Regions from separate parts of the Micromonospora humida genome, predicted to be linked through region 2. Evidence: riboswitches for the same ligand, from Rfam matches in the RefSeq annotation. Region 2 holds a riboswitch; the other holds the start of a gene.
What was found. A riboswitch is a leader RNA that binds a small molecule or an ion and turns the genes downstream of it on or off. The one in region 2 is predicted to bind S-adenosylmethionine.
Positions count from the first base shown of each region.

Region 1: linked by a shared signal. The riboswitch ahead of thrC (threonine synthase) and the one ahead of JQX11_RS08245 (ABC transporter substrate-binding protein) in region 2 are both predicted to bind S-adenosylmethionine.

Region 1 covers NZ_JAFEUC010000004.1:52,245-60,013, reverse strand. The annotation lists gene JQX11_RS09880 (GNAT family N-acetyltransferase) at 1-597, opposite strand, end outside; gene thrC (threonine synthase) at 960-2,246, opposite strand; SAM riboswitch class I at 2,255-2,390, opposite strand; gene JQX11_RS09870 (hypothetical protein) at 2,718-3,422, shown strand; gene JQX11_RS09865 (DoxX family protein) at 3,481-3,930, opposite strand; gene JQX11_RS09860 (hypothetical protein) at 4,919-6,676, shown strand; gene JQX11_RS09855 (ABC transporter permease) at 6,844-7,769, opposite strand, start outside.
Region 2 covers NZ_JAFEUC010000003.1:287,131-294,899, reverse strand. The annotation lists gene JQX11_RS08270 (hypothetical protein) at 1-104, shown strand, start outside; gene tatA (Sec-independent protein translocase subunit TatA) at 319-690, shown strand; gene tatC (twin-arginine translocase subunit TatC) at 709-1,662, shown strand; gene JQX11_RS08255 (amino acid ABC transporter ATP-binding protein) at 1,725-2,474, opposite strand; gene JQX11_RS08250 (amino acid ABC transporter permease) at 2,471-3,268, opposite strand; gene JQX11_RS08245 (ABC transporter substrate-binding protein) at 3,310-4,206, opposite strand; gene JQX11_RS08240 (hypothetical protein) at 4,328-4,480, shown strand; SAM riboswitch class IV at 4,483-4,595, opposite strand; gene JQX11_RS08235 (winged helix-turn-helix transcriptional regulator) at 4,663-5,055, opposite strand; gene JQX11_RS08230 (SDR family oxidoreductase) at 5,176-6,024, shown strand; gene JQX11_RS08225 (RNA 2'-phosphotransferase) at 6,098-6,634, shown strand; gene JQX11_RS08220 (GAF and ANTAR domain-containing protein) at 6,807-7,517, shown strand; gene JQX11_RS08215 (GAF and ANTAR domain-containing protein) at 7,529-7,769, opposite strand, start outside.

The DNA.
Region 1 (7,769 bases), on a different contig from region 2:
GTCGAGCGCGGTGACGTCGAGCCGGCGACGGACGTCGACCAGCGCCGGCCGGGCACCGAGCGCCGCCGCGAAGGCGGCCCCGGGAAACTCCCCCACCGGGGTGACCCCGACCGCGCCGACCGACGACTCCCCGCCCGGCCCGCCCGACGCCGACGCACCCGGCTCATCGGGTGTCGTCCCACCCGGACCGCCCGGCGTCGCCCCGACCGGCCCGTCCGGCAGCGGGGTCACGGTGGAGCCGACCACCCGTTTGCAGCCGGCCTCCCGGAGCAGCCGCCGGGCGTGGGCGAACAACGCCCGCCCCACCCCGCGCCGCCGGTACGCCGGGTCCACCGCCAGCTCGATGCTGGCGTTCTCGGTGTTGTCCAGCAGGTGCAGGTTGACCCGGACCCAGCCGACGGGCACCCCGTCGAGCCGGGCCACCGACCACCGGGTGTCGATGCCGGGCATCGGGTGCCACAGCGGTGCCTCGAAGCGTCGCCGGCAGAGCGGCGGGAGGTCGGGGGATTCCGTCGCCTCGACCGTCGCCGCGATCCGGTAGAGGGCGTCGAGGGTGGGCTGATCGGTCCGGTCGATCGTCGCGATGTCCAGGGCCACGCCGCGAGTCTTCCCGTGGACGACACCGGGGGCCAGCGGATTTCCGCTGGCCCCCGGTTCACGTTGGTCGGGAGGGACGTTCGCACAACGCCTCCGGCGTTGGGTCGCAAGAACTTGAAAAGTCTCCGGCGAAAGCCCTCCCGCACGGAGCATCTTCCGCCGCCCGGTTCCTGCCGTCAAGTCCTTCCCGGCGGGTTTTCACCACGCACCGCGAAAACCCGGTCACCCAGAGATCCACTCGGGCCGTCCTGCGCCCATGATCGACACAGTGGGGCCGAAGAGGCGGTATCCCGGCCGGCTGACACCGCAACCCGCGCCCCGATGGGTCGACCACCGACGCAGGGGCGGGCGGTGCGCCGGGTTCAGGAGAGGAGGCCGGCGTCGCGGGCGGCCCGCAGGGACGGCTTGATCCGGTGGGTGGGGCCGACCTGACCGGCGACCGCGTCGATGGTCTTCAGGCCCTCGCCGGTGTTGAAGACGACCGTCTCGGCGGTCGGGTCGAGCCGGCCGGACTCGACGAGCTTGCGCAGCACCGCCACGGTCACCCCACCGGCCGTCTCGGCGAAGACGCCTGTGGTGCGGGCCAGCAGCCGGATGCCGGCGCGGATCTCGTCGTCGTCGACGTACTCCATCCAGCCGCCGGTACGCCGCACCGCCTCCAGGGCGTACAGGCCGGCGGCGGGGTCGCCGATGTTGAGGGACTTGGCGATGCCGGTCGGCCGGACCGGGGTGATGGTGTCGGTGTCAGCGTGCAGGGCGGCGGCGATCGGGTTGCAGCCGGCCGACTGGGCGCCGAACACCCGCCAGCCTCCGGCCGGGGCCTCGACCAGGCCGATCTCGACCAGCTCGGTGAACGCCTTGTCGATCTTGGTGAGCAGTTCACCGGAGGCCATCGGGATGACCACCTGGGCCGGGATGCGCCAGCCGAGCTGCTCGGCCACCTCGTACCCGAGGGTCTTGGAGCCCTCGGCGTAGTAGGGCCGGACGTTGACGTTGACGAAGGCGGTGTCCTCGAACTCGTCGGTCTCCACCAGTTCGCCGCAGAGCCGGTTCACGTCGTCGTACGAGCCGTCGATGGCGACCAGGTCGCCACCGTAGACGGCGGTGGTGATCACCTTGCCCTGCTCCAGGTCGCCCGGGATGAAGACCACCGAGGGTGCGCCGGCACGGGCCGCGTGGGCGGCCACCGAGTTGGCCAGATTGCCGGTCGAGGCGCAGGCGAACCGCTCGAAGCCGAGCGCCTTCGCGGCGGTGAGCGCCACCGAGACCACCCGGTCCTTGAACGAGTGGGTCGGGTTGGCGCTGTCGTCCTTGACCCACAGCGGCGCGCTGATGCCCAGCTCGGCGGCGAGATGGGGTGCCGCCACCAGCGGGGTCAGCCCCGGGTCGAGGGTGACCCGGGTGGCCGGGTCCTGACCGGCGGGCAGGAGGGCGGCGTACCGCCAGATGTTCTGCGGGCCGGCCTCGATCTGCTCGCGGGTGACGCGCGCCAGCGCGGCGGCGTCGTAGTCGACCTCCAGCGGGCCGAAACACTCGTAACAGGCGTGCTGCGCGGCGAGCGGATAGCGGGCGGAGCAGGCGCGGCAGACCAGGGCACGGGCGGGGCTGGCGGCGGTGTCGATACCGGGGGCGGCGAGCGTCGACGTCATGTCGATTCCTCTCATCTTTCCCCGCATCGCACCCTGCGGCGGGGACGGAATTGGCACCTGCCCCGCCGGACGCTCAGCGATGAGCGCGCGGGGTGGTTGCCGGGGCGTCGTCGGGCCGTATCCCTCAGCCCCTCTGGATGAGGTATGCAGTTGTGAGACCGAGTCTAGGCAGCTTCGCGGCCATCGCCCAGCCTGCTTCCCACGGTGTGAACCATGGCGTTGGCCACCCTGCCACCGGGCATCGACCGGGCACCCCGGTCGACGCCGTTGTTTCGGGCAAGTTTCCAGCTCAACACGTCCGTAGGCACCGGGCGGAGAAACCCGTACGCCGGCCCTCCGGTCGGCCCCTGACCGCGCTCCGACAGGCCGACCCGGGCGGCCCATGGGGCCGATGACCGGCATTGCCATCGATCAGTACGGTGCGGGTGATCTGATGTCGAGAGAGGACCCCCGGCAATGCGACGGATACCGTTGAGCCTCACCAGTCTCGCCCTGGTCTGCCTGCTCACCGCGTGCGGGGGTGAGCAGGGCACGAAGGACGGGGCGGCGCCGACGGTCGGCCCGTCCGCCGAGCCCTCCACGGCCTCGGTGCTGAACGCGGCCACGGCCGAGCCGACGCCCACCGACGTCGAGCCGACCCCGCAGAAGAAGAGCGCCCCCGCCACCGCCCCGGCGGTCACCACCACTCCCCCGGCACCGGTGGTCAAGGCTCCGTTGACCTGCGCCCATCTGGCGGGCGCCAAGCTCGGCAGCAGCAAGACGCCCTACAACGGCTATCCGGACTACCTGCCGTTGAGCGAGGGGCAGTGGTCGGGCGAGGACGGCGCGACCGTGACGCTCCAGAAGCCCTGCGGTATCGGCGACCTCGACGGCGACGGCGCGGACGACGCGGTCGGCGTGGTCTCGATCAACTCTGGGGGCAGCGGCACCTTCTACACCGTCGCGGTGTGGCGCAACAACGGCGGCATGCCGGTGTTCCGGGCGCTGACCGATCTCGGCGACCGGACCCCGGTCGTGTCGGTGAGCGTGGCCGGACAGCGGGCCACCGTGGTCTGGTTGACCCGCAGCCCCAGCCGGGGCATGGCCGAGCTGGACATCAAGCGCACCTCGGTCTACAAGCTCTCCGGCAGCACGCTCACCGAGGTGAGCCACACCGACGCTCCCTACAACCCCTGACCGGCCGTGTCGCCGGGGCCGCCTCGTCGAGGCGGTCCCGGCGACACGGGTCAGCGCGTCAGACCGACACCGAGGCGGGCTCGGAGACCGGGGCCGCCGGGGCGTCGGAGCGCCGGCGGCCGAGCAGCGTGTCGAGCGCCCAGGAGCCCGGGCCGAGGACCGCGATCAGCAGGAACGACCAGCAGAACAGCGCGGACAGCTCGCCGCCGTTGCGCAGTGGCAGCAGGCCCTCCGGCTGGTGTACCACGAAGTAGGCGTACGCCATCGAGCCGGACGCGAGCAGCGCCGCGGGCCGGGTGAAGAGACCGGCCAGCACCAGCGCGCCGCAGACCAGCTGGATCAGCGCGGCCCACCAGCCCGGCCAGGCGCCGAGCGGGACAGCCTTGCCGGTAACCGGGTTGCCGCCGAACAACCCGAAGACCGACGACAGGCCGTGCAGCATGAACAGTAGGCCGATGACCATGCGGTACAGGGACAGGGTCGGCCCGCCGAGCCGAGAGACGTTCATGGGAACCTCCATGGAAGGGATTACTTCCCCCCATGATGAGGCATCGAAGCAGTTAAATCGATAAATTCTTTGTTTCTGGGAAGATCCCGTTGCGAGACAATACCCCACCCCTCCGCACCGCGGGTCGCCCCCACCGGCCGACGCCGGGCCGATCGGCACCGGACCCGCCCGCCGCGCCCGCGCCAACCGCCCCGACGGCGGCCGGCGCGACGCCGGACGTAATGATTGTTAACTATGAATGAACTGTCATCAACTTCATACGCGATGTTTATGGTAAATGAATATGCGCACAATTCGCGTGACCTCCGGCGGGCCCGTCGCGGGGCGGCCCGCACCGCCGTCCGACCCCGACCGCCGCACCCCGGACGACGCGGCCGACGCATCTCCCGACCGCCGCATCCGACCGCCACCCCGGCCGGTGTCACCGCACCACCGCCGTGCCACGTGCGAGTCCACTGAGCACGCCGGCAGGCATGCAGACCCACCACCCGCCCCGGCGGCAGCCGGCACCCCCGACCGACCGCCGTGGCCCGCGCGCCGGCTTCGGACGACAGCAGCCGGTTGGCACGGTATTCCCGGGAGACCCCGAAAGCCGGACCCATCAGCAATTCACCCGGCACCCGCGTCGAGGCACCCGACGTCGCTTCCGGACAGCTGCCCGCCGCGCCGACCACCCTCCTGGGCAGTTCAATAATCCTTAACAACCCGCATCGCGGTAACGGCCACCGTAATACGTTAACCTCGTCACCACGTTACGCCCGGAACTGCGAACCCACCCCCGGATTCATCAGTCACCCGCACCACACCCGACCGGCCCGTGATTCTCGTGCCGGCAATTTCGCACATCCACCGGACGAGGTTACCCAGGCAACCGGTGCTGCCATTCCGTGCGCAACGTCGACCCTCCATTCTCCCTGGTCGAGAGTGGTCTACCTGCTCTCCGTCCCGGCTGACGCCACCCCGACCGGCATTCACGGAAAGGACCACCGTGCGACGTCGACCGCTCCTGCCGTCACGACTGCTCGCCACATTCGGCACCCTGATTCTGCTACCTCTTCTCGCCACCCCGGCCAGCGCCGACACCCGCCCCGAATCGATACGGCTGCTCGCCAAGGCCGCCGCCGACGAGTGTTTCGCCGGGGTCGGAGTCGACTATCCCCCCGGACCGCCCTGCGCCGAGGGCCAGCCCAAGGTCAACCAGTCGTACGTCTGGGGGCTCGCCCAGGTCGGCCGCCGGCTCTGGTTCGGCACCGGAGCCAACGTGCTCTGCCTCAAGCCCGAGGGCTACCAGGTCCGCGAGCCGATCCTCAACGACGACTACGTCTGCGAGTTCGACCAGAGCCAGCCGGCCCGGGCCAACCCGACCTGGCCGGCCAACCTCGGCGACCACCGCACCCCCGAGGTCTACACCTACGACCTGGCCACCGAACGGCTCACCGAGCGCACCGCCGACATCACGTCGGCCTCTCCGGCGGACGCCAACCTGTTGAACACCACCGCCGGGCTGCGCAGCGCCGCCGCCCACCAGGGGGTCGTGCTGCTCGCCGGGCCCAGCGTGATCGGCGGGGTGAACGTGTTCGCCTTCGACGGCGTCACCGGCCGGTACCTCGGCTCGACCAACCTCTCCGCGTACGAGAACATCAGGCACTGGGTGGTGGCCGGCGGTGCGCTCTACGCCGGGGTCGGCGTGGGCGTCAACGGCGGCGAGGCGGGCAAGGTGCTGCGCTGGACCGGTGACCGCACCACCCCGTTCACCTTCACCGAGGTCGCCGACCTGCCCACCCAGGTCGCCGACCTCACCGAACACCAGGGCCGGCTCTACGTCTCCACCTGGCCCAAGGCGATCGTCGAGGGCTCGGTCGCCCCGTCCCCGGTCACCATGGTGGCCCCCGCCGACAGCGGCACCCCGCTGGCACCGCCCCCGGCCGACGACCCCAACGACCTGGCCAGCATCTGGATGAGCCCGCTGCTCGCCGTCGGCGCACCCGGTCTCAACCCGGAGGACGCCGGGAACTGGACGCAGGTCTGGTCGGCAGCCGAGTACGAGCCGGACCCGGTGGTCCGCCGGGCGTACGCCCTCGGTGGGCTCGCCTCCTTCGGCGGCCGGCTCTACTGGGGCACCATGCACGTGCCGCTGCAGGCGACCGCCCTGCACGTCTCGGTGTACCCGCCGCGTAGCCAGGCGCAGCTCCAGGCCACCGTGCAGAACACCCAGCGGGCGTTCGCGGTCTTCCGGGGCCAGAACCTCGGCGGTGCCCACGAACGGATCGAGACGCTCTACGGCGAGTCCACGCTGCCGGCCTTCGACCCGACCGCGAACAACGGCGTGGGCGCCTGGGCGCCGGCACCCACCGGCGTGACCCCGGTCTACGGCGGTTCCGGCTTCGGCGACCCGTTCAACCTGTACGCCTGGAAGATGGCGGTGGCCGGCGGCCGGCTCTACATCGGCACCATGGACTTCGCCTACATCTCGCTGGAGGGTCAGCTGCCGACGCCCCCGGCGGCCGGTGCCACCACCCCGCCCACCTTCGGCTCCGACCTCTGGGCGTTCGACGCGCCGGACCGACCCGCCCGCGCGGTCGACACCGGAGGCTTCGGCAACCCGCTCAACCAGGGGGTACGCACGATGATCGTGGACGGCTCCACGCTCTACGTCGGGATGGCGAACCCGATGAACCTGCGTACCGACCCGACGCCCGGCGTCCCCAAGGGTGGCTGGGAGCTGATCCGGGTCAGCCGCCGGTGACCCCGGCCGGTTGACCGTGGCCCGCCGGCCGGAACGGTCCCCACCGGCCGGCGGGCCACCCCGGCCCGCGCGTCACACCCGGAGAGGGGTGTGGCGCGCGGGCCGGGGGCACGTCGCCGACCGGACGACCCCGGGACGGCGGTCACGGGCCGGCGGGCGGCGGGCGGTCACGGGGCGGCGAGCGCCTCGGTGGGCGAGAGCCGACTGGCCCGGATCGCCGGGTAGAGCCCGGCCAGAGCGCCGATGGCGATGGTCGCCCCGATGCCGCCGGCCACCACCCAGAGCGGCACCACCGTCGGCCACCCCTGCGAGCTGGCGTAGCCGGCGGTGACCAGACCACCGATCAGCACCCCGCCGACGCCGCCGAGGGCGGACAGGAGCAGCGACTCGGCGAGGAACTGGGTCCGGATCTGCCCCCGGGTGGCACCCAGCGACCGCCGCAACCCGATCTCGGCCCGCCGCTCGATCACCGAGATGACCATGGTGTTGGCCACCCCCACCCCGCCGACCAGCAACGCCACCGCGCCCAGCCCGAGCAGCAGGCCGGTGAACGCCTCGTCGGTGGCCTGCTGGGCAGCGAGCGCGTCCGACGGCCGGGAGACCTGGATCTCGTTGGACTGCTCCGGGTTGGCCGTCGCCGCCAGCACCGCCCGGACGGCCTCGACGTGCTGCTCGACCGAGCGGGTGTAGATCCGGGTGGGGTGGCCGTCCAGGCCGAGGTAGGTGGTCGCGGCCGACCAGCCGACCAGCGCCGACGAGTCGAGTTCCGGGGCGAGCGGTACCGGCCGCAGGATGCCGATCACCGTGAACCACCGCCCGTCGACGTACACCTGGATGTCCGGCCCGGCCGCGCCGAGGCCGAGCCGCTGCGCGGCGACCGACCCGAGCACCGTGGCCGGATACCGCGCGGTGGCCTCGTTGAGCCAGGTCCCGCTGGCCAGCGAACCGCCGACGGTGTCGAGGAGGTCCAGCTCCACCGCCTGGGTGCCCAGGCCACCGGTCTCCGCCGCCGGAATCCGGTCCGACCGGTAGACCGGGGTGTCCGGCAGTTGTGCGGTGGCCGACACCTGGCGTACCGGGCCGATCCGGCTGA
Region 2 (7,769 bases):
GGCACAGCGCCGAGGCGTTGCAGGAACGGGCCGAGGTGCTGCAACGGCAGACCGAGACGACCCAGCAGCGGCTCGAACTGATCAAGGCCAAGCGCGGGAGTTGATCGACAGCGGTCGGTGGGCCGCCCGCCCGGGGCCCGTCCGGAGTCCGTTTCACGCAGCTCTGCACCCGTCCAGGTGGTTGACGGGACACTCGCAGGTGGTCAAGACTTCACCGGCCGGGCCGCATCAGCGGTGGCCCGGCGGGTGGCAGCAGCCCGTCACGCACGTACGATGGGCTTCGACACACCCTTCGACACAGAGCGACTGGAGCTTCCCATGGGTGCCCTCAAGCCGTGGCACATCGCCGTACTCGTGGTCGTGCTGATCCTGCTGTTCGGCGCGAAGCGGCTCCCCGACGCGGCCCGCTCGCTCGGCCGTTCGCTGCGGATCATCAAGGCGGAGACCAAGAGCCTGGCCGACGACGACCGCGACCTGGCCGAGAAGGCCGACGCGCAGGCCGGCTACCAGCCGCTGCCGCCCCAGCAGCAGCCCGTGCAGCAGCAGCCGTACGCGCAGCCCCAGCAGCCGTACGCGCAGCCCCAGCAGCAGTACGCGCCGCAGCCCCAGCAGCAGTACGCCCCGCCGCAGGCTCCGCAGCAGCCGCTCGCCCCGCCGGTCGACCCGGTGCAGCGCGTCCGCGACAACTGAACGAAGGGCCCGATCACCGTGGCCTTCGCGCTCCGTAAACGTGGCCCCAGCACCTTCGAACGGGCCTCCGACGGTTCGATGACCCTGATGGAGCATGTCCGCGAGCTGCGGAACCGGCTGTTCCGTGCCTCGCTGGCGATCGTGGTGGGCCTGATCGTGGGCTTCTGGCTCGCGCAGCCCGCGTTCGATCTGCTCAAGGAGCCGTACTGCCGGCTGCCCGGTGCCCTCGACGCGTCGGGTGAGTGTCAGCAGTTCCTCCAGTTGTCACCGGCGGACGGCTTCATCCTCAAGCTGAAGCTGGCGCTGTGGATCGGCCTGATCGTCGGGGCGCCGGTCTGGCTCTACCAGCTGTGGGCGTTCATCGCGCCCGGCCTGCACCGGCACGAACGCAAGTGGGCGTACGTCTTCGTGTCGATCGCGGCACCGCTGTTCGCCGCCGGGGCGGTCCTGGCCTACCTGGTGGTGGACAAGGGTCTCGCGTTCCTGATGGAGTCCGGTGTCACCGGGCTGTCGACCCAGCTCGAGGTGACCCGCTACATCTCGTTCGTCACGAACATGATCCTGCTGTTCGGGGTGGCATTCGAGTTCCCGCTGATCCTGTTGATGCTCAACTTCACCGGCGTGGCGAGCGCGAAGCGCCTGCTGAGCTGGTGGCGCGCGGTCATCTTCATCTGCTTCGCGTTCGCCGCGATCGCCACTCCGGACCCGGGTCCGTTCGGCATGACGCTGCTGGCCCTCTCGCTGTCGCTGCTGTACTTCGTCGCGGTCGGGGTGGCCTTCGTCAACGACCGGCGCAGGAAGCGGCGTGACGGCTCCTACGCGGGGTTGAGCGACGACGAGGTGTCGCCGCTGGAGTTGGACGACGACCCGGTGGTGGCCACGCCGGAGCTGGAGTTGTCCGAGCCGGTGCACGCCTCCGAGCCGGTCGCCCCGCCCAAACCGATCGACCGCCGCTACGACGACATGACCTGACCGCCGGGCCATCCGCACCACCCGACGCCGCTCCCGCCCTGCCGGGAGCGGCGTCGCGCGTCTCAGAGCACCTGGGACAGGAAGCGGCGCAGCCGGGGATGCTGCGGTGACTCGAAGACCGCCTCCGGTGCGCCGGCCTCCAACACGACGCCGTGGTCCATGAACGCGACGGTGTCGGCGACCGAGCGGGCGAAGCCCATCTCGTGGGTGACCACCACCATCGTCATGCCCCCGGCGGCAAGGTCGGCCATCACCCCGAGCACCCCCTTGACCAGCTCCGGGTCCAGCGCCGAGGTGGCCTCGTCGAAGAGCATCACCTGGGGTTGCAGGGCCAGCGCGCGGGCGATCGCGACCCGCTGCTGCTGCCCGCCGGAGAGGTGGGCGGGCCGGGAGTCGGCCTTGGCGGCGAGGCCGACCAGCGCCAACTGGGAACGGGCCAGCGCCACCGCCTCCTCCTCGGGCAGCTTCTTGAGCCGGCGCAAGGCCAGGGTGATGTTGCGCAGCACGGTCATGTGCGGGAACAGGTTGAACTGCTGGAAGACCATCCCGACCCGCTGCCGCAGGGCGTCCGGGTCGTCGCGCAGCACACTGCGCCCGTCGAGCAGGACGTCACCGGAGTCCGGTTCGATCAGCCGGTTGACGGTGCGCAGCAGGGTGGACTTGCCGGAGCCGGACGGGCCGATGACGCAGGCCGTGGCGCCCCGGGCGACGTCCAGGTCGACGCCTCGTAGCACCCGGTTCGCCCCGAAGGCCAGGTGCACGTCGCGGACGGCGAGGCTGACCGAGGTGGTTGTCGCGGTGCCGGTGCTCATCGGGGGTCCTCCCGGGTGGGGCGCGGTTGCGGTAGGGCGGTCTCGCCGGCCAGGGCCAGCCCGCCGTCGTCGTCGGGATCGACGGTGACCGTCCGGCCCCGGCGCAGCCGGCGGTCGATGGCGTTGACCGCGTGGGTCAGCGGCACGGTCAGCAGCAGGTAGCACAGGCCGGCCAGCAGCAGCGCCGACTGGTTGCCGGTGTTGGCCGCGTAGTCCTGCCCGATCCGGAACAGTTCCCGCTGGCTGGCCAGCAGGCCCAGGAAGTAGACCAGGCTGGAGTCCTTGATCAGCGCGATCAGCTGGTTCACCCAGGCCGGCAGCACCCGGCGTACCCCCTGCGGGACGATCACCAGGCGCATCGCCTCACCCCAGGAGAAGCCCAGCGCGCGGGCCCCCTCCAGCTGCGCGGCCTCCACGCTCTGGATACCGGAGCGGAAGATCTCCCCGATGTACGCGGCGGCGATCAGCGACAGCGCCAGGATGCCCAGCGGGTACGGGTTGGGGCCCCACACCTGCATGCCGAGCGGGGCCAGGCCGACGCCGATCAGCAGGATGGTGGCGGCGGCCGGCAGGCCCCGGAACACGTCGGTGTAGACCCGGGCCGGCCACCGCAACCACCGGGTACGGGAGATGCCCGCCACGGCCAGCGCCATGCCCAGCACCGAGCCGAGCAGGGCGGCGGAGACCGCCAGGATCAGCGTGTTGGGCAGCCCGACGGTCAGCATCTCGGGCAGCGCCTCGCGCATGGAGTCCCCGTCGAAGAAGGTCTCCCACAGGGTGCTCAACGGATCCATCGTGTTCTCCTACCGCCCCGCTCGCTGGTCTGGTCGTACCGTCAGGAGGTGGCCGACGCCGACGGCGTCGCCGCGCCCGGGGCGGTGACGTCGCCGCTGCCGGGGGTGAAGCCGGCCGGGATCGGCCGCCCCGGGTAGTACTGCTGCTGGAGCCGGGTCCAGGTGCCGTCGGCGATGACCTCGTCGAGGCCCTTGTCCAGCGCCTCGCGCAGCGCGTCGTTGCCCTTGGCGACGGCGTACGCGGTGGGGGCCGGACTCAGTTCGGTGGCCGCCACCGTGATCTTGCCGTTGCTGTCGGCGGCCGACTTCTCGCCGATCTCGGCGGGGGCGATCCAGGCGTCGGCGGTGCCGGCCTTGAGCTGGTTGATCGCCCCGTTGTAGTCGGGCACCCGCACCGGGTCGAGCTTGCGTGAGGTGGCGTAGTCGTCCTGTACGGTGCCCTGCACGACCACCACCCGCTTGCCGGCGAGCTGGTCGAAGCCGGTGAGCGGGGAACCGGCCGGCACGTCGAGGCCGAAGTAGCCGAAGTCGTAGCCGTTGCCGAAGTCGACGGTCTTCCTGCGTGCCTCGGTGACGGTGATCGAGGAGCTGCCGACGTCGAACTTGCGGTTGTTGACCTGGGAGAGCAGCGCCGAGAAGTCGGTGCCGACGAATTCGACCTTCAGCCCGACCCTGCCGGCGACGGCGACGAGCAGGTCGTTGTCGAAGCCGGTGAACGTGCCGTCCTTGAGGTAGACGTTCGGTGGGGCGTCGGTGAGCGTGCCGGCGCGCAGCACCCCCGGCTGGAGCAGGCCGTACGGGTTGTCGGCCGCCTCGGAGTCGCCGCCGCAGGCGGTCAGCGCGGTGCCGGCGAGCAGGGCGGCGACGCCGAGCGCGGCGACCCGCGTCCAGGTGGCGCGGAACAGTCGGGGTGTGGGCAGGGCAGGAAGGAATCGCACGGGTGTCTCCGGAGGTGGTCGGGCGGCGGCGGACGCGCGCCGCCGACGGGATGCCCACCGGGCATCCCGCTGAGGTGTCGCGGGAAGAGGGGTTCGACTAGCGGCGGCGACAGGAGTCGCTGTGCACCCGCATGAGGTCGACGTGTCGCCGCCTGACCAGCCGGACGCCGACGGACCGGACGCCGGGCCGGGTCACGGCGGTGACGCCGTCGCCGGGTGGGGCGGGTGGTTGGTGCGACACGGGTTCTCCCTGATCGGTGTCGACCTGGGGTGACCAGGCCACGCTTGCACCGGGTCGTTCACCGGTGCCTGGTCCTCACCCGGAGCACCCCACCGTGGCGGAGGGTTGCCGGCCAGCGAGCCGGGGCTTGACGCTGGCGCTCATGACCTGCCCGAAATCTAGCAGCAGCGACCGGCCGGTCGTCCACCCGTTATGACGGCCCTCACGTCCGCCCCTTACCGGCGGCCGGCTCGCGCGGTGGTCGGGCGGCGCAGGACCTCGGCGTCGTAGCGGACCCGGGCCGCCTGCACGTCGGCGAGGTGGGTGGTGGCCCAGGCTTCCAGGCCGGAGACCAGGTCGAGCAGGCTGCGGCCGAGGTCGGTGAGGGCGTAGTCGACCCGGGGCGGGACGCTGGCGTGCACGGTGCGGGTGACCAGACCGTCGCGTTCCAGCCCGCGCAGGGTCTGGGTGAGCATCTTCTGGCTGATCCCGTCGATGTGCTCGGCCAGTTCGCCGTAGCGGCGTTCGCCGTCGGCGAGGGTGAGCACGACCAGCACGCTCCACCGGTCACCGATCCGGTCGATGACCTGCCGGCTGCCGCAGTCGCGTTGGAACGGGTCGGGTCGCATCACTCTACTCTCTATCAGTGCGTCACAAACTTCAAGGTGCCTACTCTCTGCCGGGAAGTATCGGCTCCCACCTGCGTGTTGGCCAGTACGACAAGAGCACGCCACCCGAAGGAGAGCGCCATGTCCGTCGTCGTCACCGGGGCCACCGGCCACCTGGGCCGCCTCATCGTCGAATCCCTGCTGCGCCGGGGCGTACCCGCCGGGCAGATCGTGGCCCTCGGCCGCTCCGTGGACCGGCTCGCCGACCTCGCCGAGCGGGGCGTCGTGGTGCGGACGGCCGACTACACCGACCCCGACTCACTGCGCGCCGCCTTCGCCGACGCCGAGAAGCTGATGTTCGTCTCCGGCAGCGAGGCCGGGCAGCGGGTGCCGCAGCACCACAACGTGATCGAGGCCGCCCGTCAGGCGGGCGTCGGCCTGGTCGTCTACACCAGCATCGCCCACGCCGACACCTCCGACCTGCTGCTGGCCGCCGAACACCGGGCCACCGAGGAGGAACTGCGCGCCTCGGGCCTGCCGTACGTGCTGCTGCGCAACAGCTGGTACCTGGAGAACTACACAGGTCAACTGGCCAACTACCTGGCCCACGGGGTCGCCGGGTCGGCCGGCGACGGCCGGGTCAGCGCCGCCACCCGGGCCGACTACGCCGAGGCCGCCGCCGAGGTGCTCACCACGCAGGGGCACACCGGTCGGGTCTACGAACTGGGCGGCGAGGCGTTCACCATGACCGAACTGGCCGCCGAGGTGTCCCGCCAGAGTGGACGCGACGTCCGCTACACCGACCTGCCGGTGCCGGCGTACACCGAGCTGCTCGTCTCCGCCGGGCTGCCCGAGCCGTACGCGGCCACCCTGGCCGACGCCGACCGGGGCCTCGCCCACGGCGCGCTGTACGTGCCCGTGGCGGACCTGGAGAAGCTGCTCGGCCGCCGGCCCACCACCCTCGCCGAGGCCCTGCGCGCCGCCGGCTGAGCCGACCGCAGGGGCGGGCGCGGCACCGGATAACCGGTGGAGCGGGCCCGCCACCGGCCCGACAATGCTCCACATGGAGCATCACACGCTGGTGCGGACCAGCAAACGGATCGCGCTGGCCCTGCGCCACCGACCCGCCCGGTTCGGCCTCGCCCCCGACCCGGGCGGGTGGGTGGCCGTCACCGACCTGCTGGCCGCCCTGCGCATCGACCGGTCCACCCTCGACGCCGTGGTCGCCGGCAACGACAAGCAACGGTTCGCGGTGACCCGGGACGCCGACGGGGTGGAACGCATCCGGGCCAGCCAGGGCCACTCCTACCCGGTCGACCTGGGGTTGACCGCGCAACCACCACCCGCCCGGCTCTACCACGGCACCGGGGCCGCGGCCCTCGACTCGATCCGCGCCACCGGGCTGAACCGGGGCGGACGGCACCACGTACACCTGTCGCCGGACGTGCCGACGGCCCGGCGGGTCGGGGCCCGCCGGGGTGGCGCGGTGGTGGTGCTGACCGTCGACGCGGCGGCCATGGCCCGCGACGGGCACACCTTCTACCGCAGCGCCAACGGCGTGTGGCTCACCGACGCGGTGCCGCCCGCCTACCTGGCCTGACCGGCCACTGTGGCCACCCGCCGGCAGCGCGTGCGGGGGCGGCCGGCCCCGGGTGCGGGTATGGTGCGGATTGTCGCGCACCCCGGTGCGTCGGGCCTACCGTCGGGCCGGGGGCCGACGCGCCCCCCACCACGGGCAGCCCGGGGGACGCCCGCCGGAAAGGAGCCGTGTGATGGCAGCGCCCCCGCTCTCCCCGCACGACGCCCTGACCCGACTCGGCCGGATCCGCCTCGACGAGGTGGGTGTGGACGAGGTGTTGGGGATGATCGCCGACCTGGCCTGCCGCAGCCTGCGTGGCGTGTCCGAGGTGTCGGTGACCCTGCTGCGCGGTGGCAGCCCGCAGAGCGTCGCCGTCACCGGCGACGCCGCGCTGCGGCTCGACGAGTGGCAGTACCGGCAGGGCCACGGCCCGTGCCTGGACGCCTCCGTCACCGGCGACACCCTCGTCGTGTCCGACACCGGCACCGAGGAACGCTGGCCGGGCTGGGCGACGCGGGCCGCCGACGTCGGCATCGGCAGCGTGGTCGCGATCGGCCTGCCGATCCAGGAGGCGGTGGTGGGCGCCCTCAACCTCTACGGCGCCCGGCCGCACACGTTCGACGCCGAGACGGTGGAACTGGCCCGGACGTTCGCCGCGTACGCGGCGGTGGCACTGGCCAACGCCCACCTCTACGCCAGCACCGCGACCCTGGCCGAACAGATGCGCTCGGCGATGGAGAGCCGGGCGGTGATCGAGCAGGCCAAGGGCATCATCATGGGGCAACGCCGATGCACCGCCGACGAGGCCTTCGGCATCCTCGCCAAGCTCTCCCAGGACTCCCACCGCAAGCTGCGCGACGTCGCCGCAGCCCTCGTCGGCCGGGCCACCGCCGGCAGCCGCTGAACCCCCGTGCCTCAGCGGTCGGCGGCGGTGGGCTGACCGGGCACCGACCGGCTGACCTGCCGCACCAGCGCCTCCGCCACGTCCCGCAGCTTGCGGTTGGAATTCTGCGACACCCGGGCCAGCATCGCGAACGCCTCGTCGGCGGTGCATCGGCGTTGCCCCATGATGATGCCCTTGGCCTGCTCGATCACCGCCCGGTTGCGCATCGCCTCCTGCATCTGCCCGGCCAGGGTCGCGGTGCTGTCGTAGAGG